Regions from separate parts of the Alteromonas sp. MmMcT2-5 genome, predicted to be linked through region 1. Evidence: predicted binding sites of a transcription regulator. Region 1 holds the regulator's gene; each other region holds the start of a gene.
The links. Region 1 encodes sigma-54, which starts transcription at its own class of promoters, with help from an activator protein. Its sites were predicted from a motif close to GTTGGCACGNNNNTNGNNT; they were not measured.
Positions count from the first base shown of each region.

Region 1 (9,927 bases):
TTGACGGTGAACTTAAGTCTTATGAAGGCATTATCCTACTAGGCCTGTTCATTTTCGTACTGGCAATGATGGCGTGGTTGTCGCTACAGGTAGATAAAGAAGACCCTCTGGTTGCGGAAACCGCAGATGAAATCCCCAAAGGCGTTTCAAATACGTCAGCCCTCATTTGGATTGGTGTAGGCCTTGTAATACTACCATTAAGTGCTCACTTTTTGGTGAACTCAGCAGTAGAAATTGCCAGATACATGGGCATTTCGGATTTGGTTATCGGACTAACGATTATTGCGTTTGGTACAAGTCTACCTGAACTAGCAGCAAGTGTTGCGGGTGTACTAAAAGGGGAAGACGATTTAGCACTGGGTAATATCATCGGCTCAAATATCTTCAACCTGCTTGCCGTACTTGGCATGCCCGGGTTAATCGCGCCTGGTATCCTGGACCCTGACGTTTACAGCCGAGATATGTACGTAATGCTTGGTTTAACATTATTATTGTTCTTGTTCAGCTTCGATTTAATCGGCAAACGTACAATATCAAGAACAAATGGATTCATACTTCTGGCTTGCTTTATCGGCTATCAATTCTGGCTATTCGGATAATCATGAATACACAAACTCAGATGAACTATATCGACTCAGCGAAGCGCGTTATTGAAATTGAAACTCAAGCTATTGCTAATCTGGCAGAGCGCTTAAACAATGAATTTATCGCTGCCTGTAATATTCTCTTTGCCTGCAAGGGTAAAGTTGTCGTGAGTGGTATGGGAAAGTCTGGGCATATCGGAAATAAAATTGCCGCTACGCTTGCCAGTACAGGTACTCCTGCATTTTTCATGCACCCTGGTGAAGCCAACCATGGCGACTTGGGCATGCTAAGCAAAGGCGATGTCTTACTCGCCATCTCTAATTCTGGCGAGACTAACGAACTCGTTAACTTATTGCCCGTAGTTAAACGCTTAGGCATACAGGTGGTCGCCATGACCAACAGTGCTTCCAGTTCATTAGGGCAACACGCAGATGTCGTGCTTGATATCAGCGTTGAAAAAGAAGCGTGTTCGCTAGGTCTTGCTCCTACGTCAAGCACAACCGCCACACTGGTTATGGGTGATGCGCTTGCGGTAGCACTGCTCGACCAAAAAGGTTTCACCTCAGATGACTTTGCGCTTTCGCACCCAGGCGGCAGTTTAGGCAGAAAACTTCTGCTTAAAGTTAGCGATATCATGCAAAGCGGCAGTGATATCCCCCTTGTCCATGCCAGTGCTTCTGTTGCTGACGCACTGCTGGAAATATCTAAAAAGGGGTTGGGTATGACAGGCGTGATAGCGGCAGACGGTACGCTGACAGGCGTCTTTACGGATGGCGACCTACGACGAATTCTCGATGCCCGCGTAGACGTACACAGTGCGACAGTAGAAGAAGTAATGACTAAAGGCGGCAAGACTACCACCGCAGGTCAGCTGGCTGTAGAAGCCCTGAATTTGATGGAAACCCATAAAATTAGTGCGTTAATGGTTACTGACGATAAGCGCAAACCTGTTGGGGCTTTTAACATGCATATGCTACTAAAAGCAGGAGTGCTTTAAATGACAACCACCTTGTACACGGAAATAAATGACTCGCTTTTCGCAAAACTAGCCAAGATAAAGTTGCTGGTATGCGACGTTGATGGTGTGTTCTCAGATGGTCGAATTTACTTAGGTAACGACGGTGAAGAACTTAAAGCATTCCATACCCGTGATGGATATGGTGTAAAAGCGCTAGTGAGCAATGGAGTGAATGTTGCGGTTATTACTGGACGTCGCTCTGCCATTGTTGAAAATAGAATGAAGGCACTGAATGTTGCACATATAATTCAAGGCGAAGAGAATAAAGCAGACGCGCTTAGCGACCTGATGAAACGCCTTGAGTTAAACACTGACGAAGTGGCTGCGGTAGGTGATGACATGCCAGATACGGGTATGTACAAGCACGTTGCGGTTAAAATTGCGGTTGCCGATGCCCATCCTTACGTAGCAAAACAAGCTAACTGGATTACGACCCTTCCCGGTGGGTTTGGCGCGGTCCGAGAAATATCGGATACCATTTTGCAGGCCAAAGGGGTAGCAAATGAGATTTTTGGAGCTAGTGTATGAGCCTGTTTGGCTTTAATCGCTTAGGATTAAGTATATCGGCGCTATTTATTCTGGCGATGCTGATGTACATCCCTACGTGGATGGAAGAGCAGCCTGAAACGCAGGGGAATCGTGAAAACGATGCGCTAAAGCCCGCCTACAAAGCAAAAAATCTAACAACTACGCTGTACAATCAAGACGGTGAGTTAAATCACAAAGTATTTGCAGAGTCGATGGAGCATTACGACCAGCTTGGCTTTGTATTGTTTCAGCAACCTAAATACACCCTTTATACAGAAAACGCGTCATCACCATGGGTGGTAACCGCTGATGAAGGTACACTATACAATAACGAGCTAATCCAGCTGGAAAACCAAGTTAATATTGAGAACCAAACTGGCGATGACTTTGTCAGAAGTATATCGACCGAGTACATTCAAATTAATTTAGAAACCAAGCAAATGACATCTGACCAACCCGTTGAAATACTGGGCACCCAATATGTCATTTTAAGTAATGGGTTTAACGCGAATTTACGCACACAAGAATACGAGCTTTTAGATCATGTACAAACCACTTATTCCCCTAGCAACTAGTTTATTGCTTGCCATCGCTAGCGGTGCGGTACACGCCAGTGAAGATGATTTTTCGCAGCCCATAAAAATAGGCTCGAACACCCAGTTTATCGACGGTAAAAATAAAACCGCGTTGTACAAAGACGACGTACTCATAACTCAAGGCTCTTTGGTTATTGAAGCTGACGAAGTGGAAGTAATTGCCACTGACGGTGGTGGTCGTGAAATATTTATTGCTAGAGGAAAGCCTGCAAGCTATTCCCAGCAATTGGAAGACGGCACGCCAGTTTCGGCAAAAGCTAATGAAATACGCTATGAAGTGGTGAACCGAACGATTTCTCTTGCCGGAAACGCAGAGTTGAAACAAGACACCAGTAAAGTACAGGGTGACAACATCACGTTCGATATGATTACCGAGCAATTGCTAGCGACTGGCGGCGCAGGTAAGGATGGTGAGGGTCGAGTGACCACAGTATTCACACCTGAGACCATTCGCAAAACTTCGTCTAAGAAAGACAAAAAAGACAACGAGGGCAATGAATAGCAATGGCAACTTTGAGCGCTAAAAATCTTGCTAAGGCTTACAAGTCACGACAGGTTGTACGAGATGTAAGCCTGTCTGTCTCAACGGGTCAAATTGTTGGTCTTCTTGGCCCAAATGGCGCTGGTAAGACCACCACATTCTACATGATTGTTGGTTTAGTGAATCTGGATAAAGGCAAGATTGAAATCGACGACAATGAGCTAACTCATCAGCCCATGCACGAGCGCGCACGCCGCGGAATTGGCTACCTACCGCAGGAAGCCTCTATTTTCAGAAAGCTCACAGTGCATGAAAATATCATGGCCATTTTGCAAACCCGTAAAGATTTAAATTCACAACAGCAAGAAGAAGAAGCAGATGCGCTACTTGATGAATTTAATATTAACCATATACGTAATAGTACGGGGATGAGTTTGTCAGGGGGCGAACGCCGTCGCGTTGAGATTGCCCGCGCTCTGGCAGCAAAACCGCAATTTATTTTGTTAGACGAACCATTTGCTGGTGTTGATCCAATATCAGTTAATGATATAAAGAAGATAATACAACATCTTCGCGATAGGGGTATTGGAATCCTTATCACGGACCATAACGTACGAGAGACATTGGATGTTTGTGAAAAGGCGTACATTGTGAGTCATGGCGAGCTTATTGCGCAAGGAACGGCGGAACAGGTTTTAAGTAATCAAAAAGTAAGGGATGTATACCTAGGCGAACAATTCAGGCTATAGTTAATGTAACCGAATTGTCATTTTTCAGTTTCGCTCTGGTATATTCAATTTAGAGCATTTAAATAAGACGTAGATGAAACCATCTTTACAGCTAAAATTTAGCCAACAACTTACCATGACACCACAGCTTCAGCAGGCCATTAAACTGCTGCAGCTTTCTACACTTGATCTTCAACAAGAGATCCAAGAAGCGCTCGATTCTAATCCGCTATTAGAAGTTGAAGAAGGTAACGACGAGCCGCAACTAGAAAAGAACAATATCGACAACGATGACAGCGGCTCTGAGGCCACTGCTTCTGCATCTAGTGACACACTAGAAGCCGGCGATGCACTTGAGAAAAACGATCTTCCCGATGAGCTGCCAATCGACAGCACATGGGACGAATACTACTCTGCTTCATCTTCGCCTGCTCCGGGTCCATCCAATGACGACGAGCAAATCTTCCAAGGTGAGACTACTGAAGATATTCAAGAGCACCTTCTTTGGCAAATGCGCCTTACCCATTTCTCGGATACCGATCGCGCAATCGCTACAGCAATCATCGACTCTATTGACGAGTCAGGTTATTTAACCGTTACCCTTGATGATATTTTAGAAGCGGTTAACGATGATGATATGGAAGAGCCGATTGAAATGGACGAAATAGAATGTGTGCTAAAGCGCATTCAGATGTTCGACCCTATTGGTTCTGGCTCACGCTCTCCACAAGAATGTTTGATGGTGCAATTGCGCCAGTTTTCAGAAGACACACCGTGGCTTGCTGAAGCAAAGCAACTGATTGAAGAGTACTCTGACTTACTGAGCAGCAAAGACTATCGTACGCTTATGCGTAAAAGCCGATTGAAAGAAGATCAGCTACGCGAGGCAATGCGTTTACTGCAAACCTTGAATCCTCGCCCAGGTAGTGCTTTAGTTACTAAAGAGCCTGAGTACGTTATTCCTGATGTCTCAGTAACCAAGAAAAATGGCCGTTGGGTGGTTGAGCTGAACCCCGACAGTCTGCCTAAGTTAAGCGTAAATCAACAATACGCTGCAATGAGTCGCCGTGCCAAGAATAGTAGCGATTCACAATTCATCCGCTCACACATGCAAGAGGCTAAGTGGTTCATAAAGAGCCTTGAATCTCGTAACGAAACCTTAATGAAGGTTGCAAACTGCATTGTGCAGCAGCAAATGGGCTTTTTTGAGCACGGCCCGGAAATGATGAAACCAATGGTGCTAAATGATGTCGCAGAAATGGTAGATATGCACGAATCCACTATTTCGCGAGTGACAACGCAAAAGTACATGCATACGCCACGTGGAATCTTCGAATTGAAGTATTTTTTCTCAAGCCACGTTGCAACAGAGTCTGGTGGTGAATGTTCATCTACAGCGATTCGTGCATTGATCAAGAAATTAGTGGCCGCTGAAAAGCCTAGCAAGCCGCTAAGTGATAGCAAGATTGCTTCATTGTTGGCCGAACAAGGCATTAAAGTTGCCCGGCGAACAATAGCAAAGTACCGGGAATCGTTGTCGATCCCGCCGTCGAACCAACGCAAAAGCCTTATTTAATCGGGCTTAATAATATAAGGAAGACGAAATATGCAAATCAACCTTACTGGTCATCATGTCGAAATCACCGACTCTTTGCGTAATTATGTCGATACGAAGTTCAGCAAACTTGAACGTCACTTTGATCACATTTCTAATGTGCATGTCATCCTGAACGTTGAAAAATTAAATCAAAAAGCCGAAGCGACCGTTCATTTAAGTGGCGCTGAAGTATTCGCATCCTCAGAAAATACCGACATGTATGCGGCGATTGACAGCATGGTTGATAAACTCGACCGGCAGGTAATCAAGCATAAGGAAAAACTGAAAAAACATTAGTAGTTAATTAAGCATGGATATACAAGCCATCGTAAGTCTGGACCGCACCGAGTGTGCGGTTCAGTGTAATAGTAAAAAGCGAATTCTTGAGATCATCGCTGATATCGCTGCCAAGCAAAACGAGAACATTGATCAGGCAACGGTACTCAACAGTTTGATGGCTCGAGAGCGTATGGGTAGTACAGGCATTGGCAATGGTATCGCCCTGCCCCACGGACGCCTGCCGGGCCTTGAGAAAGTGATTGCCATTGTTGTAACCAGCACGCCAGCAATCGACTTTGACGCCCTTGACGAGAAACCCGTAGACATCTTTTTTGCGCTACTCGTTCCCGAGGAACAGACCGAAGGACACCTTCAAACGCTGGCCACCGTGGCTGGTAAACTAAGCGACAAAGAAACGATTAAAGCAATACGTCGCGCAACGACAAGCGACGATATTCTATCTGCATTAAGTTAAACATTAAGCGCCTATTAACCGTTTAGTAGGCGCCTAATTCAACAACGCGTATGTGATAAAACCAGAGTATTAGGGAGAAAGTAGGTGAAGCTGATAATAATCAGTGGTCGTTCGGGGTCTGGTAAGTCTGTCGCACTTCGCGCATTGGAAGATTTAGGTTATTACTGTGTTGATAATATCCCGGTAAACTTACTTCCCACCTTAACCCATACAGTTGTTGACGAGTACGATCAGGTTGCGGTAAGTATCGATGTGAGAAACTTACCTAAAAATCCTGACGATTTGGTAGAAATTCTAGACTACCTGCCTTCTTCGTGGTCGATGACCATTGTTTACATTGACGCGAGCGATGATGTACTGGTTAAGCGTTTTAGCGAAACACGTCGTCTTCACCCTCTCGCCAAGCTTAATAAATCGCTTTCAGAAGCCATTAAAGCCGAGTCTGCCCTACTTGCTCCTATTGCTGAGCGCGCAGATTTATATCTAGATACAGATAAGCTTACCATTCACCAACTGGCAGAGTTAATTCGAGAGCGTATCCTGGGTAAGAAAAGCTCACGCCTTGTGCTTGTGTTTGAGTCGTTTGGCTTTAAGCACGGCATTCCTAAAGATGCGGATTACGTTTTTGATGCCCGCTTTTTACCTAACCCCCACTGGGAGCCCGACCTTAAACATCTGACCGGATTAGACGCACCAGTAGAAGTATTTTTGGGGTCGCAGCCTGTAGTGACCAAGTTCATTTGGCAAATTCAGAATTTAATAACGACATGGCTGCCTCATTTAGAACGCAATAACAGAAGTTACGTAACCGTAGCCATTGGCTGTACTGGCGGGCAACACCGTTCGGTTTATATCGCACAGACCCTGTCGAAAACCTTCAGTGAAATACACCCTGATGTTCAAATTCGCCATAGAGAGCTGAATCAGTAATGACTATTCAAAAAACGCTAACTATCGTCAATAAGTTAGGGTTGCATGCGAGAGCGGCGACCCAACTGGTTAAACTGGCTAATCAATTCGACGCTAAAATCATCTTAAAAAAAGGCGATAAAGAAGCAGACGCAAGCAGTGTATTGGGATTAATGATGCTTGAAAGCCATCAAGGTGAACAGGTAGATGTGATTGTGGACGGCAGTGATGCTGTTGATGCACTTGCAGCTATTGAAGAGCTTATTGAGGGCAGATTTAACGAAGACGAATAGTCTTACTTACCCAATCCATTGACCAATTAATCAACACTTAGCGCAGTTATCTTAAAATCCTGCGCAAAACCTACGCAATTATCATGACAGACTCATCATAATTGCGATATTCTACGCCCACTTAGGCTCTATGGCCTGCATTGTTCATCTTTTAGCTTGTAGGAATAACGCCTTATGGCAGAAGCGCTTGTTTCTAAATACGTACAAACTCAGTTACGCGCACTCAACGCTGCGTTGACCAACGGTCAATTCGTATCTGTACGTAAGCTTCTGCTTGAATTACCGCCTTCAGACGTCGCCCACATTCTTGAATCTAGCCCTAGCAGAACCCGTGACGAATTATGGGAGCTCATTGATGGTGACTTTCACGGCGACATTTTAGAAGAACTGTCTGACGATGTTCGAAACGGTATCATTACAAAAATGCTTCCCGCTAATGTGGTTGACGCACTTGAAGAGATGGATACCGATGACTTAGCAGAGACGCTAAGCAGCCTTCCCGAGCCAGTATTGGCCGATATTCTAGATTCGATGGATGCACAAGATCGCGTGCGCGCAGAGCAAGCGCTGTCTTACGGTGAGGAAACCGCTGGTTTCATCATGAACACCGACACCATCACTTTACGTCCAGATGTGACCATTGACGTGGTTCTGCGCTATATTCGCTTAAAAGGCGAGCTACCTGAGAATACGGATACGTTTTACGTGGTAAACCGAACTGACAACCTTGTTGGTATTGTTCCGGTTACCCGTTTACTCACCGCAGATACCGACGATAAAGTGTCTGACGTTATGGACGAGGAATCTGAAGCGATTCCTGTGAATATGCCAGACGATGAAGTCGCAAGCCTGTTCGAGCGATACAATTGGCTTTCAGCACCTGTTGTAGATGAAAACCATCGCTTAGTGGGCCGAATTACCATTGATGACGTGGTTGATATTATTCGTGAGGACGCCGAGCACTCGATGATGAGTATGGCGGGTCTTGATGACGACGAAGATACCTTTGCACCCGTTATGCAAAGTACCAAACGACGCTCGGTGTGGCTGGCGGTAAACTTAGTGACGGCGCTAATGGCTGCGATGGTGAGTGATCTATTTGAAGCAACGCTCAGCCAACTGGCTGTGTTAGCTATATTAAATACCATTGTCCCCAGTATGGGCGGTGTAGCGGGTAATCAGACGCTAACGCTAGTTATTCGCGGTATGGCACTAGGCCATGTTAACGCGAGTAACTCACGATGGCTTATCAGTAAAGAAATATCCATCGGCTTTTTAAACGGTGCTATTTGGGCGGTGCTTATTGCCTCTGTCATCGCGTTATGGAAACAAGATTACATGCTGGGCGTAATTATTGCCTTTGCCATGATGGTAAACATGATTGCGGCTGCTTTAGCGGGTGCAACCTTACCTATGATCATGAAGCGTCTTAAGATAGACCCTGCCCTAGCTGGCAGTGTTATCTTAACTACGATAACCGATGTAGTGGGTATTTTTGCTTTCTTAGGTACTGCGACGCTGTTTCTAATTTAAGTTAATTTTGAACTCTCATGCCTGATAGGGCATGGGTGAGCTAAACAACACTCATGCAATAAGCGCTTTCGCTATATATCCATTGACGTTCAGCTTGTAACCCACACCCCAGACGGTTTCTACTAGCTGTCCACCATTTTCAATACTGTTGATTTTATCAAGCTTAGTGCGTAAACGATTTATATGGGTATTCACCGTGTGCTCGTAGCCTTCGTGGTTATAGCCCCACACCTCACTGAGCAATTGATTGCGAGAAAAAACTTGGTTTGGATGACGACAAAAATAATCCAGTAGCGCAAACTCCCTAGCCGTTAACGTCAGCACTTGGCCGTTTAGGGTTACGCTATGAAAACGCTGGTCGATTTTAAGGGGTCCTATTTCGATGCGCTCTTCACTACCTTGAGATGGTCTTAAATGTGCTTGGCTAGGCATACTTCTGCGCATATGGGAGCGAATACGGGCAGTAAACATGCGTGCATCAAATGGCCCTGATAGATAATCATCTACGCCTACTTCATAGTAGTTTGCTTCATCTACCTCTTCGTCGGCCACATCGTCTGTCATCGCGTCACTTTCCACTGCCATCACCCAACTTTCTGGGTTCGTATCAACAAGGCCTTTTATACGATTAAGACAGATAATATTTCCATGCGACTCAACAATAACGAGCGAATAATGCTGCGCCTTAAGCAACGACTCTGCGGATTGAAAATTAGAGACTGCGTCGTAAAGAAAGCTATGCTTACTTAAGCATTGCGATATGTTCTGTTGAAACTTATTTCCACTGTAGATGATAAGGATCATATCTCGCTCCTAATTCGCCAATAAAAAACAAGACCAGTGCGTTCGTGGTTTTCTTTCACAGTGATTACAATTTTTTTATAAAAAATATAAATTCAGAATTT
Region 1 covers NZ_JAKRFB010000014.1:54,769-64,695, reverse strand. Annotated here, with positions in the region: gene MHN09_RS08400 (calcium/sodium antiporter) at 1-599, shown strand, start outside; gene MHN09_RS08395 (KpsF/GutQ family sugar-phosphate isomerase) at 602-1,582, shown strand; gene kdsC (3-deoxy-manno-octulosonate-8-phosphatase KdsC) at 1,583-2,131, shown strand; gene lptC (LPS export ABC transporter periplasmic protein LptC) at 2,128-2,706, shown strand; gene lptA (lipopolysaccharide transport periplasmic protein LptA) at 2,675-3,229, shown strand; gene lptB (LPS export ABC transporter ATP-binding protein) at 3,232-3,957, shown strand; gene MHN09_RS08370 (RNA polymerase factor sigma-54) at 4,031-5,512, shown strand; gene hpf (ribosome hibernation promoting factor) at 5,543-5,830, shown strand; gene ptsN (PTS IIA-like nitrogen regulatory protein PtsN) at 5,844-6,287, shown strand; gene rapZ (RNase adapter RapZ) at 6,372-7,217, shown strand; gene MHN09_RS08350 (HPr family phosphocarrier protein) at 7,217-7,489, shown strand; gene mgtE (magnesium transporter) at 7,664-9,022, shown strand; gene MHN09_RS08340 (response regulator transcription factor) at 9,074-9,826, opposite strand.

Region 2 (9,927 bases), on a different contig from region 1:
GCGCAATGGTAGTCACAGATAGTGCAAGTGGTGAAGTACGCGCTATCGTTGGCGGAAAAGACTTTGCGTTCAAAGGCTTTAACCGAGCACTAGACGCAAAACGCCCTATAGGCTCGTTGATTAAACCTGCGGTTTACTTAACTGCACTAGAAGACCCAACCCAATTTAACTTGGCAACGCCGCTTAAAGACGAGCCCATTACCCTTGAAAGTCGAAATGGAAAAACGTGGTCGCCGCAAAACTACGATAAAGAGTTCAGAGGGCAGGTACCGTTACTTCAAGGGCTAGTCGAGTCTTTAAATATACCAACCGTTAATCTAGGCATGCAGATAGGGCTTGATGCGCTAGCCGATACGATAGAGCGATTAGGGGTAACCACCCCCGTAGATAAAGTACCGTCGTTGACCCTTGGTGCTTTTGAATTGACACCATTTAGTACAAACCAAATGTACCAGACCTTATCAAATGATGGGCGTTACATACCTCTTCATACGGTGACTTCTGTAGTAACAGCAGATAACGCGCTGCTTTGGAAAAAGGCGGAGTTTTTTGCTCAGCGCACCGATGAAGCAGCAACCTATTTGCTCAACTATGCCTTGTATAAAGTAACCACCGAAGGTACTGCGAAGCGCATCGGTTGGAATTTTGGGAATGTGAATATGGCTGGCAAAACGGGCACCACAGACGATTACCGCGATAGCTGGTTTAGTGGCTTCGATAGAAACAATGTGGTTACGGTTTGGGTAGGCAATGATGACAACCAACCGGTTAATTTGACCGGTGCAGGAGGGGCCTTGCCCGTCTTTATAAACTACATGAAATCTCAGTCACCCAAGTCATTATCAAGGCGTTTCCCAAAAGGCTTAGGCATTGCACATTTTGACGCCAAGACCGGCGCGGTTGTGGTTGCAGGATGTGCTGGGAGTTTAAGCGTACCGGCTATTTTGGATGTGCTTCCTCCACCTCAACAAGATTGTTCAGGCCGTCCTGTAGACAAAGACAGCGACAAGGATGATAAAAGCTGGTGGGAACGGATATTCGGATAAAAAAACTCCAGTAAGAAGATAGAAAACACAATCACTTGGCTGGGATACAGTCCGTGCTTTCTATCTCCCTCTGGAGTAAAAGGCCCAGGGAAGGCAAATCTTTTAGCGGTAGTCGGTTAGGTTCCTATTTGTTTTTATTGCGTTTTCAGTGACCTTTCTGAAGGAATAGGCGCGCTGTTGAAAACACCAGCGCACTGACTCCAAACGCAATAACCGGTCCGAGTACCACCATAAATAGGGTTGCGGCGGTTAACATGTGCATTCTCCTTATGCGTCGTTATCGTCTGAGCTGATAGGCTCAATCGGCGTAATAGTGATGTCAGCAACCAATGCATTTGCTTCTTCTACTTCTGGCTCAAACGTATGGCTTGCAGTTAACACGTCATAAGTCACGCCTAGGTCCAAGTTCTGCTTTACGTCATGCATGGCGCTTTCAACGATGAAATCTGTATGCGAAACAATGTTGTTCTGAGTGTCGTCAGCGAACGCTGATGCGCCCAATACGCTAGTTGCTAAAGTTAGTGCAGTGAAAGTTTTGCGACCGATAAACATAGTAATCTCCAAAAATTAAGTTAGACACTGCACTTGAACATACTGCGTGGCAGCTATCATGTTGCTAAAGGTTTCGATAATAAGTCGTTATCAATTAACAATTAGTTTATAGCGAGGGATGTGCCAACTCGTAAAAATAAGGTAAGCATATGAATTTAATGAATTTTAACTTTTAGTAAAAAATAAAGGTGGAATTGAGGAATTAAATAAATACTAAAATTTAGCGAATTTAATGTAGAGGTGGTCAAAATGACTAACGCAAATTTTTTAACACTTGCGCAGCGACACTGGTGACCATGAGAAAGGTCAGAAATAGGGGCGCAGGTCTATAAAGAAGAGCGGCGCCGCCAATGTATAAAAGAGTGAATAGGTCTAGGACGCTTTACTTCTAAATTGTGAAACCATTGTCACTACTAGCGCAATGATCACACCAGCAGCAATACCAACAACACCATCAGCAAGTATAGACATAACCAGCGATGCGTCTGGGATAAGTGCGGTAAACCAGTCGGTAATAACGTGCAAAAAGCCAATGCTGTGGGTGAGGATGCCACCACCGACTAAAAACATAGCAACAGTGCCTACAACCGCAAGGGTTTTCATTAATGCGGGGGCGGCAACTAATAACGCTCTGCCAATAAATCGTTGAAGGGTGTTCATTGAACCTGTTAACGACTTGCGAAGCATGTAAAGCCCAACGTCGTCCATTTTAACTAGTGCCGCTACCAGCCCATAAACGCCAAGGGTAATCGCTAAGCTTAGTGCTACCAGTACACCAATTTGCGTAGTAAGTGTTGCATCGGTCACTGTGCCTAATGCAATTACAATAATTTCAGCAGACAGTATAAAGTCAGTGCGTATAGCGCCTTTAATTTTATCTTTCTCAAACGCTACCATATCCACATCTTCGTGGGTAAGCGCTTCTATTCTGGCTTCTCGTGTTTTTTCTTCATCTTCGTGGGGAAGATATTTGTGCAGCAGTTTTTCTGCACCTTCAAAACATAAATATAACCCGCCCAGTACCAAAAGGACGGTTATAAGAGAGGGCACAAAAGCACTGATGGCTAATGCCGCAGGAACCAATATTGCTTTATTAATAAGTGAGCCTTTTGCTACTGCCCATACAACAGGTAGCTCTCGGTCTGCTTTAACGCCTTGGACCTGGTCGGCGTTTACCGCTAAATCGTCGCCCAAAACGCCCGCTGTTTTTTGCGCAGCGACTTTCGACATGGTTGCGATGTCGTCCATTAACGTTGCTATATCATCAAGTAGGGCAAGTAAGTTAGCTGCGGCCACGTCGAATATCCTTTGTTATGTATTACAGTTAGAGTAATCCCCAGTAAATAGCAGCTTAGCGTACTTAAAACATGGGTGATATACAATTAGGAATAATGCCGATAAATCACAATTCGTTTTAGGCAATTTTCAGGGCTATCACCAACAGAAAAGGCGAACTCAGAGGAAGTGTGAGTTGAGAAGAGCACGCTCGTGCTCTTCTCATGTTGAAGTTAATTACCCCAAATGTTGTTTACCAGTTCTGGATGATCAACAAAAGGGTTTCGATTGTTCTGGAAATTGAAGGCAGCGTCATTCCTATCGATTTCCTTTTGGCTTACAGGGTCTTGAGAATGCCAGCTTAAAAGCAGAGTTAAGAACCAGCTTTCAAATACTTGATCACTCGTACCATTCAACACTGCGTCGCCATAGGTGCTATTCGTTTCCCAATTTGCAATGACGTTTTCATAACGTGTCGCCATGTAGAAATACGCTCTAGCGAAGTCACCTTTGAACTCGTCGATGGGCTCAAAAACGGTGCCTGTATAACCAGAAGCAGAAGAGCCCGCGCCCAGTTTGGAACCATTCGATGACGTATAAGTAGCACTTGCGACATCACCGTACGGATAGCTACTTCGGCGACCGTTAACGTAGCCGTCGGTTGCAAAAACGTGATGAACATCAGTATTCATAGGCGAGACTGCACCGCCAAACCAGCTGCGCGGGAAGGCGTGTTCGCGGTTATAGCAACTGCCTTCTCCACTATAGCTGCCACACTGGTCAGAACCAGCCGTGTAGCTGTAAGCGTCACTACCATTTGGGTTTTCTGAATACATGTCCAAAATGGAGCCGTCATTTTCATAGTAGCTGTCGCTTGTGTATGAAATATAGAATGTCCAAAGGTCGCCATAGCTTTGTGTATTATGATTTTTGATAATGTTGTAAAGCTCGGTTTTTAACGTATAGCCTGACAGACCGTTGGCACTTGCATAGTAACCAGTGAGTTCTGATGAACCACCACCACTGCCACCGCCACTCGTTGTGCCAACGCTAAAGCTGGTGCTTTCACTCGCGCCGAAAGAGCCGCCATTAGCTACAGACACGCCCTCTATTAGCAAGTTATAGCTGCCAGAGCCATAGGAGCAGCAGATTCCATCGCCATAGGCATCACTAATGGTAAAGGTATATTCTCCATCAGTAAGGCAAACCGCTTCAGTATAACTTTGGTTGCTAGCGTAGCTGCTGCCAGAGGCTTCAACTTGGTTGTTTGCGTTAGTTATTTGCCAACTGGTTTCACTGCCGTAATTGTCGGTAGTTAAGTTCAAAACACCTGAATGGCTAGCACACGCGCTTCCACCGCCGTTATTGCCACCTGACCCAAGCGTAGTCGGCTCGAATGCGTCTACATAGACGGTTTCTGACCCATCAAAGCCCGTCTGATCATAAAAGCGTAACCCCACCTCAATCTCTTTTGACGCTGTAGCGGAATAAGAGAAAGTAAGCTGTTGCCAGTTTCCAGTTAATGAGTTGTCAGAATAACCTTGATAACCGTCTACATATAGGCGTGCTTTTACAGCACCTTCAGTGTGATATAGCCTCACTGAAAATTCATAATTTTGACCGGCGGTTACATTGATTGTCTGACGGAAGTCAGTTGAACCTTGCGTTGTCGTATTGACGGTAACTGCAGCAGACTTGCTTCCCGAGAATGAGTAGACAGAGTTTTCAGCTACACTAATGCCGGAGTCGATAGTTGACCATGAATTAGGTGCGCCAGACGTCCATGTTTCAAAGTCTCCATTGGAGACCTGACCCATGGCGATAGCGGGTAACAACGCACCTGCCAAGCCGACTATTTGACGTAAGTTTATATTCATTTATTTTCCGTTATTGTCTTTATTTTAAATGTATATTTGTTCCTTAAATGTAGTGTTCGACGCCTTCCTAGGCGTATCAAATATTGCACGTATTTGTGACAAAATGAATAAAAGTGCTTAATCTAACGGCAGAGAGTACTGAGTTAACGGCAAGGAAATAGATGCAAATAAACGGTGAGTTAGGCAAAAGATCAGTACTACCTATTATGGACTGTTGGGAGCAATAAAATGACTGACAGCCCAATTCCATCGCTATCCGTACGCTCATATACGAAGCAAACGTGCCGCCATAAACACAACTACTTTCAGTTAGTGCTGCCCATCAACGGACATATCTTGATAGAAATCGATAATTTTAGCGGGCGAGTCGGCGTAGGCGAAGGCGTATGCATAGCGCCGAATGAGGTCCATTATTTTAGTGCTAACGAACTGTCAAAATTTATTGTGGCGGACTTGGAGTATGTGCCAGTTAATTTAAATGACAGGTTACACCCAATATTTCAGGTAACGTCAGCATTACAGGCGTTTTTATCGTTTGTAGAGATTCAAATTAGCCAGTTTGCTGACCAAGGCCATGAAGAAATACTGGCGCTATTTTTAACCTTGCTAGAAACATCCTTGAAAGGATGCAGCATGGATAAGCGAATGACTCCTGTATTAAGCCATATTCATCGCGACCTTGCCCGAGGCTTTACACAGGTGGAGTTAGCACGGATAGCCTGCATGGGAACAACGCAATTCAAAACACGCTTTAAAGAAGCCACCGGGCATAGTTTACGAGATTACCTTGTAAAAGTGAGGATGGAAAAGGCCAAAGCACTACTTAGAAATACCGATACACCAATGTTGGGTATAGCTCAGCTAACAGGGTATGAAGATGTTGCAGCATTCAGTCGCCGGTTCAAAGCGTATTTCGGGCAACCCCCTAAGTTTTTCAAAAGAAAATAACTATCCTGATGTGACGGTAAATAGTTAAAAGGCGCGGCTAGTTTCGCTCTTCGTCTTTAGGGAGTTTATTGACTCTAGCGTCTATAAAACGTTTGTGGTCGTCCATTTTGGTGCATTCTAAGGTTCCACCAGCAATTCCACTCAATATCGCCAAAGTTTTATTGGTCGTACTGCTACAGTTTACGCGTTTTGAAGGGCGTCGATTTTCATTAGCTTGTATTTGCTGTGTGCTTGGCCCGCTAAGCACAGGACTATTTTTACGCTCTTGAAATGCTTTTGCTGCCTGTTCTGCGTCTTCAGCGACTTTGTCACTGTGATACTTTTCAAAGTAGAGGGCTGCGCCATCTTTTACCGATAGATTCAACGAGCCTGCGCGCCGATTTGCGTCTTTTGATAAAGTGGGCGACGGCAGTGTATTAGTCGGCTTACTTTCAATGGATACCTGCTGTGTATCGGGCTCAGCATTTTTCTGCTGCTTGGGCGCAGGGCTTTCTACAATTTCATTCTTACTATCAAGTGCTTCAGTCGCTTTGGTTGCGTCAGGCTTCAACTCAATTTCTTGCCTTTTAGGGGAAACATCGATTGGTTTAGTTTCTTGTGGTTTAGCTTGGGCAGGAGGGCGTGGAACGGGGGGATAGTACAGTCTGGCGCTTATCTCCGGCGTTCGCTCCAAAACATTTACTCGTGCTTTTTGGTTGTTGATGCCCATTTGAGAAAGTATGACCACTACGATGATCCCAAACACATGTGCACAGCCCGAAATTAATAGTGGGCGCCACGCCGTTTTCTTTGCAACGGAATGGTGTTCAATGCTGCGCTCAGGCGCAAAGAAAGATGGGGTGATAGTCGTCATAGTAAACAACAGACCATGGGCCCTATCGAATAGTTCCATCCTAATTTCATCGCACTTTTTAGTCCTCTCACCTTACCGCAACCTCATACCGCTTCAAAATTGGGCAAATTTTTAACAGTGCACCATTAGTGTGCATTATTTTTGTGCGTTCATGAAGCGTTTGCTTGTATGTATTTGATTTATTTGGCTAATTATTTGTGGCATGGCTCTTGGTTTATCTTCCCATAGTTGGAAACACGACCATAAATCACAGAATAACCAAAACAAACTGGGAGCAACTCATGAAACTAGTCACAGCGATCATCAAGCCGTTCAAGCTAGATGATGTTCGTGAAGCCATTTCAGAAATCGGTATCGACGGTTTGACCGTGACCGAAGTGAAGGGCTTTGGACGTCAAAAAGGACACACTGAACTTTACCGCGGAGCGGAATATCAGGTGGATTTTCTACCTAAAGTCAAACTGGAAATTGCTGTTCAGGATGATCAAGTAGAGCGCCTGGTAGAAGCCATCGTTGGCGCTGCCAAAACAGGCAAAATTGGAGACGGCAAGGTGTTTGTTTACGACCTTGAACACGCCGTTCGTATTCGAACTGGTGAGTCGGATAGCGACGCGCTGTAAGCCACAACGATATATTTGCGGAGAAAACCATAATGGAAATCACTTTTGAACTTGGGTATGCGCTAGATACCTTTTATTTTCTAATCTGCGGTGCACTGGTTATGTGGATGGCTGCAGGTTTTGCGATGCTTGAAGCAGGTCTTGTTCGAGCGAAAAACACCACAGAAATTCTAACTAAAAACGTGGCGCTATTCGCTATCGCTTGCACTATGTACATGATTTGCGGTTACGGCATTATGTACGGTGGCGGCGACTGGGGTCCATTCCTAAGCGGTATCATGGCTGATGGCGCAACAGGTGTCGCTGAAGAGCCAGCAACATATGCTCCTTCTGCTGACTTCTTCTTCCAAGTAGTATTTGTTGCAACAGCAATGTCTATCGTATCTGGTGCGGTAGCTGAGCGTATGAAGCTTTGGGCATTCCTAGCGTTCGCAGTTGTTATGACGGGCTTCATCTATCCAATGGAAGGTGCTTGGACATGGGGCGGCGAAGCAGTATTCGGTATGTATACGCTTGGCGACCTTGGATTCTCTGACTTTGCAGGTTCAGGTATTGTTCACATGGCTGGTGCAGCTGCTGCTCTTGCAGGTGTTCTTGTGCTTGGTGCTCGTAAGGGTAAATACACCGCTGACGGTAAAGTAAACGCGATTCCAGGTGCTAACTTACCGCTTGCAACTTTAGGTACATTTATCCTGTGGATGGGTTGGTTTGGCTTCAACGGCGGTTCAGTACTGGCTACTGCAACTGTTGAAAGTGCAAACTCAGTAGCGATTGTATTTATGAACACAAATGCTGCAGCTGCTGGTGGTGCAATTGCTGCACTTATCGTAGCACGCATTCTATTCGGTAAAGCTGACCTAACTATGGTACTTAACGGTGCACTAGCCGGTCTTGTGGCTATTACAGCAGAGCCTTCAACACCTACACCATTACAAGCTACTTTGTTCGGCGGCCTTGGTGGTATTTTAGTAGTGCTTAGCATTGTTGCACTAGACAAGCTTAAGATTGACGATCCAGTGGGCGCAATTTCAGTTCACGGCGTGGTAGGTCTTCTAGGTCTTATCCTTGTACCTTTCACTAACGATGGTTCAAGCATCTCTGGTCAGCTAATTGGTGCAGCGACTATCTTTGTATGGGTATTCGTAGTGAGCCTAGTGGTATGGCTAGTGATTAAAGCGGTTATGGGTGTACGTGTGAGCGAAGAAGAAGAATTCGACGGCGTAGACATGAGCGAATGTGGTCTGGAAGCATACCCAGACTTCACAAGCAGCCGTTCGTAAGAGAGTCTCGATTAGGCAACGAAACAACAATAACAATAATGCCTTATTACTTCGTTTAAGCCCCGCTAATGCGGGGCTTTTTTCGTTTCATGCAATGTGTTTTAAGACCATTATTGAGCTTAGGAAAAGAGCCTAGGCGTAATGTGACAATAACGCTACACTATGAATCGATAAACTAACGCTAGATTTATTATCGGCAACGTTTTAGTAAAAGGACGGTTATGACTGCAAGTGTGCGACTTCTACCTTTGATACTGGCTTTCTTTAGTATCAGCTGTTTGGGCTATGACAGAATAACGGGGCAACCCTTTGCAAGTCGCTCAGAAGTTATTGCAAAGAACGGCATGGCAGCAACAAGCCAACCATTAGCTACGCAAGTGGCATTGGATATTTTAAAACAAGGCGGCAGTGCAGTTGATGCAGCTATTGCAGCCAATGCCATGTTAGGTTTAGTTGAGCCTACAGGCAGCGGTATTGGCGGCGACCTATTTGCCATTGTGTGGGATGCAAAAGAAGAAAAGCTAGTCGGCTTAAACGCTTCTGGCCGTTCACCCAGACAGTTAACCAAAGCGGTGTTTGCCGAGCGTGGCTTGCATCAAATTCCAAAATTTGGTCCGCTACCCGTTTCTGTCCCTGGCGCTGTAGATGGCTGGTTTGCACTACACGAAAAATTTGGCAAGCTGCCCATGTCTGCGCTGCTTACCCCATCTATCAAATATGCCCGTGAGGGGTTTCCTGTTTCAGAAGTCATTGCCTATTACTGGCAGATGAATCAAGAGCGAATAGGTCATTATGACGGCTTCGCAGAGACTTTTCTTATCGACGGGAAAGTACCGCAAAAAGGCGATGTTTTTAAAAACCCTGGCTTAGCCGTGACCTATGAAAAGATTGCAACAGGCGGGCGAGATGCTTTTTATAAGGGCGATATCGCACGCACTATCGATGCTTACATGAAGTCTCAAGGCGGCTTTTTGTCATACCAGGATTTGTCGTCACATACCTCGGAGTGGGTAGAGCCCGTTTCTGCTAACTATCGCGGGTATGATGTGTGGGAACTTCCGCCCAACGGACAAGGCATAGCGGCACTACAGATTCTCAATGTGCTTGAGCACTATGATATCGAAGGAATGGGGTTTAACTCAGCAGACTACATCCATACCTTTGTTGAAGCCAAGAAGCTCGCCTTCGAAGATCGCGCTAAGTTCTATGCGGATCCAGACTTCAACGATATTCCAGTCGACTGGCTAATTTCGAAAGAGTATGCCGCTAAGCGCCAGAAGCTCATAGATAATGAACGCGCAGCGAATCGCGTTGATGCGGGTATTTATGAAGGGGATACCATTTATCTGACCGTTGCTGATAAAGAGGGCAATATGGTGTCCTTAATTCAAAGTAACTACCGCGGAATGGGCTCAGGCATGACACCTCCAGGGCTAGGTTTTATTCTTCAAAATAGAGGTGAGATGTTTACCCTTG
Region 2 covers NZ_JAKRFB010000007.1:35,586-45,512, forward strand. Annotated here, with positions in the region: gene mrcB (penicillin-binding protein 1B) at 1-1,046, shown strand, start outside; gene MHN09_RS05600 (hypothetical protein) at 1,314-1,598, opposite strand; gene MHN09_RS05605 (DUF808 domain-containing protein) at 1,971-2,894, opposite strand; gene MHN09_RS05610 (endonuclease) at 3,107-4,750, opposite strand; gene MHN09_RS05615 (AraC family transcriptional regulator) at 4,979-5,698, shown strand; gene MHN09_RS05620 (hypothetical protein) at 5,736-6,590, opposite strand; gene glnK (P-II family nitrogen regulator) at 6,833-7,171, shown strand; gene MHN09_RS05630 (ammonium transporter) at 7,204-8,451, shown strand; gene ggt (gamma-glutamyltransferase) at 8,673-9,927, shown strand, end outside.
Region 2: glnK (P-II family nitrogen regulator) is a predicted target of sigma-54. The motif match lies at 6,748-6,766, and genes of this name have one in related genera.

Region 3 (9,927 bases), on a different contig from region 1:
ACTATTATAACCAAGCCACCAACAACTAGCTTAAGAATTGGTAGAAATCCGGGCTGCTCCCAAATAGGCGCGTCTTCAATTTCCCCTGCGTCCATCCGAGTAAAGGGCACGCTTACAACTTCTAACGAATCACCACGGGTAACGTCAAAGCCAATGCCGCCCTGTAAAAGCCTACGTATGTTGAGAATCTCTTCTTGTTTACGCGGTGTTGGCGTCATCGCACCGTCTTCACCCGCAACTTGGGTATAGTCCACCGCCACAGATACACTTAATCTGCGAATAACCCCGGTCTGTTTCTTGGTATGACTGATAGTGGTATCAAGTTCGTAGTTGCGTGTTGATTCTTTCGCTGTGCGCCCCGGCATAGTTTGTTGACTGCCGCCCACAGCATTTTCTGGAATATTAGAATCTAACGGAGGCTGATTAGACAGTGCACCAGGAATACCGCCAACACCGCCACCTACGCTGTTTTCTTCCATTATCATTTCACTGCGAACCGCAGGTAAATCAGGATTGTAGCTACGCTGTGTTTGTTCCATAGCTGTAAAGTCCATGGTAACGTCAGCTTGTGCTGTGTAGTTACCTATGCCCAATACAGGAATCAATATCGCGTCAATTTTTTCTAAGTACTCTTGCTCACGCTGGCGCTCAATCTCGTATTCTTTTCTGGCACGAGCACTCATAGAATCTTGAGAGCCTGAGTTAAGCAGACGACCATTGCTGTCTGTTACGGTTACCTTAGACGGCTCCATGTTTTGCACTGCAGACGCAACGATATCGACAACAGCATCAACCTCTTCACCTGCAATAACGGCACCGCGCTTAGCCGTTAGTACAACGGTTGCCGACGCTTTCTTCTCTCTTCGCGCAAATACGTTCTCTTTAGGCATAGCTAGCAAGACACGGGCTTTTTGAATACTTGCGATATCTTCGATGGTAGCCGCGATTTGTTGCTCGCGGGCGTGTTTTAAACGTTCCATCTCAACACGCTGGCTTACACCAAAACCCATATCCTGCATAATGATATCGGTACCGGCATCAGAGGCCTTTGTTAGCCCTTGGCGGGTCATGCCTAAACGGATGTTTTGGAATTCGTCACTTCTTACGTAAACAATATTGCCTTCAAGCTTATAGTCGATTTGGTTCGCATCCATATAATCGAGGGTTTCAATAAGCTCTTGGGTTTCCATTTTCGCAAGGGGGCGGTAATCAGGTTCTTGCGACCAAATAAGAATAAAAATAGCGATGGCGACGCAGATTACCAAAACGACCACAAGGGCCATTTGGCGCATCATGTCAGCGCTGCCTAAGGTGTCCATAAAACCAGATTTGTTTTCTGGCTCATTGTCCACTGCTTGATTCTGATCAGGAACCGTAAGGTTTGTACCTGTAGCTTCAGCCATAACCTACTCCACCTATACCGGCATATTCATTATTGTTTTATAGGCTTCGAGTACTTTGTTACGCACTTGAACAGTGGCTTCAAAAGCAATGCCCGCTTTTTCTTTCGTCAGCATAACTTGCGCTAAACTTAAACTTGGGTCGCCCATTTCAAAACGTTGCTGTGCATCTTTTGACTCAAGCTGCATGCCGTTTACACCATCTACCGCATTCTTAAGCATGGTCGAGAAATCACTGGCCGAGCTATTAACTTCACTAAGCGGCTGCTGTTGAGGCTCATTAACTTGAAGACGAGTTTGCCCAATCATGTTCTGCATTTCTTGATACAAACTATTGGCTTTAACGTCCATAACCACTCCTAGTGCTTTTTCGAGACCGCCTGAACATCGGCGTATAACTTATGTATAGAGGGGATTTAGCAAAGGGCTTGCCAACTTTAAAAAACTATATATATCAACAGGATACATCAAAAGAGAGAGGGTTAGCCAAATTTATGGCGTTTGACTTAGTGTGAGCAACAAAAAACCGCCGCCTTCTTTACTACAGAGGCGACGGATAAGGACGAGGAAACCGAAAGTGTAGAAAGCGACCTTATGCGGGCACTTCAATACCGTCTTCGCGCATGCGCGCTAATTTGTAACGAAGGGTTCTTGGACTAATGCCGAGCTTTTCTGCCACATCTTTACGCTTGCCGTTACACGACACCAATGTATCGAGGATAATTTGGTGTTCTTGGTAACGAAGCTCAGACCCTAACCTATTTTCTTCAACATGCTCTTGCAGTGTTTCAACAGGTGCCGTCATGTCTTCGTCAATCATTAAATCGCTGGCGTCGATTTCATTGTGTTCACATAAAATAAGCGCCCGTTGAACCACGTTTTCTAGTTCGCGAACGTTCCCTGGCCAGCTGTATTGTGACAGCTTATTGCGTGCTGCTGCGCTTAACCTGATAGTACCCAGCCCTTGAGAACTAGCGTGACGCTGAACTAGATGCTCTGCGAGAGGGACAATATCACCCGGACGTTCCGATAGCGGGCGCCACTCAATAGGGAATACATTTAAGCGGTAGTACAAATCTTCTCTGAACTCTCCCGCATCCACTGCTTTTCTCAAATCTCGGTTACTTGTAGCAATTACACGGACGTTGAGCTTAACGGTTTTACGTCCGCCAAGACGCTCTACTTCGCGCTCTTGTAACACGCGTAGCAGTTTAGCTTGAAGCGCCAAATCCATCTCGGTTATTTCATCAAGTAACAGCGTACCGTCTTGGGCTTGTTCAAATTTACCCGGGCACGCTTGGATTGCGCCGGTGAACGCACCTTTTTCGTAACCAAACAAGGTCGCTTCTAGCATGTTCTCTGGTATGGCTGCACAGTTGATGGCGACAAATGGCGCATCACTTCGCGGCGACTGATCGTGAATATAGCGAGACAGCACTTCTTTACCAGAACCGCTTGGTCCCATTACCATCACAGTGGCGTCCGACTTCGCGACTTTGCGAGAAAGCTCAAGTAACTTCAAGCTTGAAGGGTCAGCAACAATAGGCGTGCGTGACTCTATTTTTTGAGCCGGCGCGTAGCGTCCCACTAAATTAAGCAGTACTTCTGGGGCAAACGGTTTGGATAGATAATCTGTTGCGCCATCGCGCATTGCCTGCACGGCATCATCAATAGTGGCATAGGCTGTCATCAATAGCACCGGCATATTGGGGTACTTAGTTTTGATACTTTTAAGTAGCGTTAAGCCGCTCATTTCGCCCATTTGAATATCGCTTACCACTAAATCGACGGAGCGCGAAGATAGCACCATTAACGCTTCTTCAGCGCAGTCAGCAGCAACAACCTCATAGTTACCTAACAGAAGGGTGTCTAGGAGTGCTTCGCGTAAACCGGCGTCATCTTCAACAATTAAAATGGTAGTTTTAGACATTATTCTCTCCTATGACCTACGCAACATGAGTCAATGTTTGTGAAGATTGAGCGTTCACCACACACGGCAAAGACACACTAAAGCACGCCCCACCTTCTGGCATATTTGATACGCTAAGCAAACCGTTGTGGGCGTGTACGACGGATTTAACCACCGCAAGACCAAGGCCCGTGCCATGAGTTTTAGTTGTGAAAAACGGTTCAAAAATTTTGTTTTTGAGTTTATCCGGTACGCCAGGACCTTTATCTATAATAGCCACATGCAAACGTTCATCAGACACTGCAGTTTCTACGTGCACGCACTCCCCTTTCGGAGTAACTTGGCTCGCGTTGTGAACAAGGTTTAATAACGCGCCTTGAAGCGCTGTAAGATTACCGGTAATAGATACGTTTTTATCGAAGCCGCTAAAAGTTAGCGTTTGCTGTGCTTGAGCCGTCATGGTTTGGGCACTGCCTTCAATTGAAGTAAACAACTCTCCCAAGCTAATTTGGCTGACCACTTGTTCTTCCCCTGACTTAGCGAAAAGCAGCATGTCGTTAACCTGACTCTCTAGCTCTTTAAGCCTGTCAGTTAGCTTGTTTGCAAATTGAGTTTGTGCTTCTTGTCCCAAGCCTTTGCGCATTAAATTAGACGCATAGAGCATGGCCGCAGAAAGAGGCGTACGAATTTGGTGAGCAAGGGATGCCACCATTTTTCCAAGAGAAGACAGGCGCTGCATATGACTCACGCGTGCTTGCAGCTGCCGCGTTTCGGTTAAGTCGGTAATAACAATTAATTGCCCAGGCTCATTTTCTAATGGCGTGATAGAAAGCTTCACTCGGCGACCGTCAACAAGTGAGACTTCATGGCCGTCATCAGCGCGAGGCTTGAATGAGCGCGTGATAATACTTCGCCACACTTCCTCTTCCAGCGGTTCACCTAACAGTGCTTTCGCTTGTTCATTGGCTTGGCGCACGATCCCTTTACCGTCTATAACGATAACGCCAGCAGGCATTACCTGAAGTAAGTGCTCAAGCCGACTCGCCTGCAACCGTAAAGACGAAATATCGTCACTGCTTGAGGGGTCGTATTCATCACGAGATATCGCATTATCAATACTATCTAACGCATAGCTTGATGTTGAGTACTCAGTTGATTGTGGTGTGCTGTCAAAAGCCATATTGCCCTCGTCAAATTGCAGACGCTGTTAAACTATGACTTAGATAAAGCAGAAGATGTGCCAATTCATCATTGGCTTATTTTTCAGTTAGATAGGATGAAATTATAGAGGAAAGCGCAACGTCAATTACCTGACATTACGCTTCTTCAGTACGTTGAATATCGTACTTCCGCATTTTCTCGACAAGCGTTGTTCTGCGCATACCAAGTTTGTCGGCAGCTCGAGCCACCACCCAATCTTGATTGTCTAACGCCTGTCTAATGAGGTTTACTTCCAACTCGGAAAGGTACTCTTTGAGATTAACCCCTTCTTCAGGTAAAGATGAAGAAACCATTCCGTTCAGACCCTCATGGCTTTGCTCGTTAAGGTCTTCTTCTGGCTCTTGCGCGGCCGCTTCAGCAAAGAGTGCATTGAATGCTTCACGCTCAAGAATTTCTTCTGGATAATCAGGCTCGTAAGCCTGTACATCACCGTATTGATATTTCTCAGGTAAATCGGCGATATCAACGATTTGACCAGGATAAAGAATAGTTAAGCGTTCAACCAAGTTAGACAGCTCACGAACGTTGCCCGCCCATTCGTGCTCCATTAACGAGGCGATCGCTTGCTCGGTAAAGCGCACACCTTCCACCCCATCACCTTGGATACGACTATTTAGCTCTTGGAGCAGTAAGGGGATATCGTCTTTTCTTTGTCTAAGTGCAGGGCTATCAATTGGGAACACGTTGAGTCGGTAATACAAGTCCTCACGGAACTTGTCTTCACTGATCATGGTTTCCAAATTGCGGTGCGTCGCGGCGATGATGCGTACGTTACACTGAAGGGGCTTGTTGCCGCCTACGCGCTCGAAGGTACGCTCTTGTAACACGCGCAATAATTTAACCTGCATCTGAAGCGGCATATCACCGATTTCATCCAGAAACAACGTACCGCCTTCCGCTAACTCAAAACGGCCTTTACGCGCGCTGATTGCGCCAGTAAACGCGCCTTTTTCGTGACCAAACAGCTCGCTTTCCAGCAGTTCGCCAGGAATGGCACCGCAGTTTACCGGAATAAATGGCCCGTCTTTACGTTCAGATAAAAAGTGAACGTTACGCGCTACTACCTCTTTACCCGTACCGGACTCACCTAATATCAATACGGTGGCGTCGGTCGGCGCTACTTGCTCTACCAAACGCCTAACAATTTGAATTTGCTCACTCTTACCAATAAGGCTTCTAAACAATCGAGTTTTTGTGCCTGTAGCACGAGATAAACCGGGTTTGCGCCTTGAGTATTCTTGGCAACGATGTATAGCCTGCGTTAATACAGGGTAGGTTAACGGTGTAGCAATAACACTAACTAGATTGCAGCTGGCTGACGCTTGCGTATTACTTTCAACCAATGCAACAAATGGTATGTGTGGAAACTTCTCTACCAGATTACTTACAACAGTGGACGAACGGTGCTCGATAAGCACGGCATCAGCGCCACTTTCATGGAGGTATCCCTCGCATTCACTGAAGCCTCGTGACTGACACGATTCTCCCATGAAGGTAACGATAGTTTCCAAGTTTTGAATAAGTTCCTGATTATCACTAATCAGCAAAATGTTCTTCATCAATTCCCCGAGAACGCTTTGTTATTATGTCCAGTTTAGCGCATTTCTAAATTGTAACGACAAAAGATCGGAGCGCAACCGCTGTTTTGGGAAATATATCAATAAAAAAAGCAGGTTACCCTGCTTCTTTCGATTAAATTTAACCAAACCTGTAGAAAATAGCCTAACTCAATAATGAAAGTACTTGGCTTTGTTGCTGATTCGCTTGCGCTTGAACGGTGAGTGATGCTTGGCCTAAAACATCATTTGATGCCTGTTGTGATACCGCTTGGGCGTAGTCTAAATCTTGAATACGGCTTCGTGCTTCTGCGGTATTTACGTTAGCTTGCGTGAGTGAACGCGCTGCACTTTCGAAACGATTTTGCGTAGCGCCTAAATCGCCCCTGGCACTACCTAGTATTTCAATGGCAGAGTCTGCCGCGTTTAAGGCGTCATCAATGCTAGTGCCTGACGTAACGTCGATAGATAAAATATCATTCAACTGTGCAGCAACATCTTGCGTGTTTACACTTATTGATTGTCCCGCGCTTGAGCCTGATTGGAATTCGAGTGAACCATTTTCAGATAATAACGGCTTGCCGGCAAAATTCGTTTGCTCAATGGTTTGGGAGATATTCTCTTGTAATTGCGTAATTTCAGATTGGATAGCACGGCGATCGCCACTGCTCAAAACACCATTACCAGACTGTAAGGTAAGTTCACGAATGCGGTTGACATCGTCATTGATGCTGCCTAAGCCGCCCTCTGCAACCTGCGCCACCGAAATACCGTCGTAAACGTTGTTTAATGATTGGCGGTTACCTTCGACTTCTGAAGTTAATCGGTCGATGATTTGCTGGGCTGCTGCATCATCCATCGCATTGTTTACTTTTTTCCCTGATGCCAACTTCTCAAAAAGATTATTCTGCTTTTCTTGAACCTGGCCAAGTGGCAAACTACCAGAATCAGAACCAACTTTGATCATTACCAACATCCTCTCAAATTACTTTTGTAACAGTATAGTAAATAGGCAACCAAAAGGCGAGTGAGCGTTTGTATCGGACGTATCGTTTAATATACTCATTGAAAAACATCAAATATCAAGAGCTAATATTGGTCAGCGTTAACACCAGAGACTCTTTAAAAACTAATGGTTTATGGCAATACTGCCGACACATGGTATATTTAATTTACAACCATTAAAAAGCGAGCGGAGCATGTTCGACGGCAAATCTATTTTGATAACGGGTGGTACTGGGTCATTTGGTCATAAGTACACTGAAACATTGTTATCACGCTATAAACCAAAGCGCTTAATCATTTATTCTCGCGATGAATTGAAGCAATTTGAAATGCAGCAAAAATTCAATGCGCCTTGCATGCGTTTTTTTATCGGCGATGTGCGAGACAAAGACCGCCTTACCCGAGCAATGCAGGGCGTGGACTACGTTATTCATGCAGCCGCTATGAAACAAGTCCCTGCTGCTGAATATAATCCCACTGAATGTATCCGAACTAATATCGATGGTGCCGAGAATGTTATCAACGCAGCTATTGACAACTCGGTAAGTAAAGTTATTGCCTTGTCGACAGATAAAGCGGCTAACCCCGTAAACCTATACGGCGCTACTAAACTTGCCTCCGACAAACTATTTGTAGCGGCTAATAATATGGTGGGCTCAAGAAAGCCTCGATTTTCGGTAGTGAGATATGGAAATGTAGTAGGCTCTCGTGGCTCGGTTGTTCCTTTTTTCAAAAAGCTCATTGCAGAAGGTACAGACCATATTCCTGTTACACATGCAGATATGACCCGCTTTTGGATAACCCTTCAACAGGGCGTAGACTTTGTTTTAAAGAATTTCGAGCGGATGCTTGGCGGCGAAATATTCGTCCCTAAAATACCATCAATTAGAATCACCGATTTGGCCGAAGCTATGGCACCAGGTGTGCCTATAAAAATCGTGGGCATTAGGCCGGGTGAAAAGCTCCACGAAATGATGTGCCCTGGTGACATGGCGTTTCATACCTTCGAATATGAAGATCACTACGTCATTGCGCCCGCGATTAAATTTTTCCACCGAAGCAACGATTTCACGAAAAATGCGCTCAATGAAAGCGGCACGCATGTAGAATCAGGTTTTGAATACGTCTCAGATACTAATAGCCATTTTTTAAATATAGACGAGATAGCCTCATTCAACAACGAAGGTATTAAATGATCCCTTACGGTAAACAGCACATAGATGAAAGTGACATAGAAGCGGTAGTCTCCACATTGAAGTCGGATTGGTTGACTCAAGGGCCTGCGGTTCCGCGATTTGAAAAAGCACTGACTGACTACACGCATGCCGCTCATGCGGTGGCTGTCAACAGCGCCACATCTGCCCTCCATTTAGCATGTTTAGCCTTAGATATTAAAAAAGGCGACACAATATGGACATCACCTAACTCCTTTGTTGCTTCTGCTAACTGCGTAATTTACTGCGGTGCTAGCATAGATTTCGTAGATATCGATCCCTCTACTGGCAACATGTGCACTAAAAAGCTGGAAGAAAAACTATCTCTTGCTAAAAAACAACGCTGTTTACCTAAGGCGCTTATTCCTGTTCATTTTGCAGGTCAGTCCTGTGATATGGAAGCCATATCAAGGTTAGCCAAGCAATATAATTTTTATGTCATTGAAGATGCGTCTCACGCTGTAGGCGCGTCCTATAGAGACAAACCCGTTGGTTGCTGTGCCTATTCGGACATCTGTGTATTCAGTTTTCATCCCGTTAAAATAGTCACCACCATTGAAGGGGGAGCGGCGCTTACTAACAGTGAAGCATTCGCTGAAAAGATGCGTTTGGCGCGTAGTCACGGCGTGACATCTGATCCGGATAAAATGACTGAGTCGCCGCATGGCCCTTGGTATTACCAACAAGTAACGCTGGGTTACAACTACCGCATGAATGATGTCGAGGCAGCACTTGGCCTTAGCCAGTTAAAAAAATTAGACGACTATGTTGCCCGTCGAAATGCAATAGCAAAGCAATACGCTGCGGGGTTTGCAAACGAAGATTTCATTCAACCACTTGCTGTCAGCGAATATCGCTATAGCAGTTACCACTTATTTTGCATATTAGCGACACGCCTGACTGAAAGTACGCATCGACAGGTTATAGAGAATTTACGCGCGCGTGGTGTTTTTGCACATGTTCATTATATTCCGATCCATCTTCAACCCTTTTATACCGACCTAGGATTCAAAAAAGGCGACTTTCCACAGGCAGAAGACTATTATCGCCAAGTGATTACGCTGCCCTTGTTTCCATCACTCACTGATAACGAAGTACAATTCATCATTCACACCGTAAAAGAGGTGCTTAGCGGCGTGTAAGTGTATATATTATTGTACATTTTTATTCTTCCAATTTTGTTCGTCTGTTAAGTTTTGCGAGAACATACCGATATAGAATCAAGTGTTTCAATATAGCGGTATGATAAGAAACGAAAACTGACATTTTATGCAAAAACTCCAGCTAGAAGAGATTGAAACTAACTCGTTGAGGTGACCCTATTAACATTTGTATTATACCGGCGCGTGGTGGCAGCAAACGTATACCCCAAAAGAATATCAGAGCTTTTTGCGGCACCCCTATCATTGGGTATTCTATAAAAGCGGCGTTAGAAAGTCATTTGTTTGAACACGTGCTGGTTTCCACCGATGATGACCAAATTGCAGAAGTAGCACGGTCTATGGGCGCACAAACGCCTTTTATGCGGCCCGCTGCTTTGTCAGATGATCACTGCGCCACCTTGCCAGTAATTCAACACGCTATCACTTGGGCTCAATCAAATTGGGGCAGTCTGGACTATG
Region 3 covers NZ_JAKRFB010000001.1:159,177-169,103, reverse strand. Annotated here, with positions in the region: gene fliF (flagellar basal-body MS-ring/collar protein FliF) at 1-1,403, opposite strand, end outside; gene fliE (flagellar hook-basal body complex protein FliE) at 1,416-1,751, opposite strand; gene MHN09_RS00765 (sigma-54 dependent transcriptional regulator) at 1,993-3,330, opposite strand; gene MHN09_RS00760 (ATP-binding protein) at 3,347-4,489, opposite strand; gene MHN09_RS00755 (sigma-54 dependent transcriptional regulator) at 4,626-6,089, opposite strand; gene MHN09_RS00750 (flagellin) at 6,253-7,053, opposite strand; gene pseB (UDP-N-acetylglucosamine 4,6-dehydratase (inverting)) at 7,286-8,287, shown strand; gene pseC (UDP-4-amino-4,6-dideoxy-N-acetyl-beta-L-altrosamine transaminase) at 8,284-9,447, shown strand; gene pseF (pseudaminic acid cytidylyltransferase) at 9,627-9,927, shown strand, end outside.
Region 3: fliE (flagellar hook-basal body complex protein FliE) is a predicted target of sigma-54. The motif match lies at 1,818-1,836, and genes of this name have one in related genera.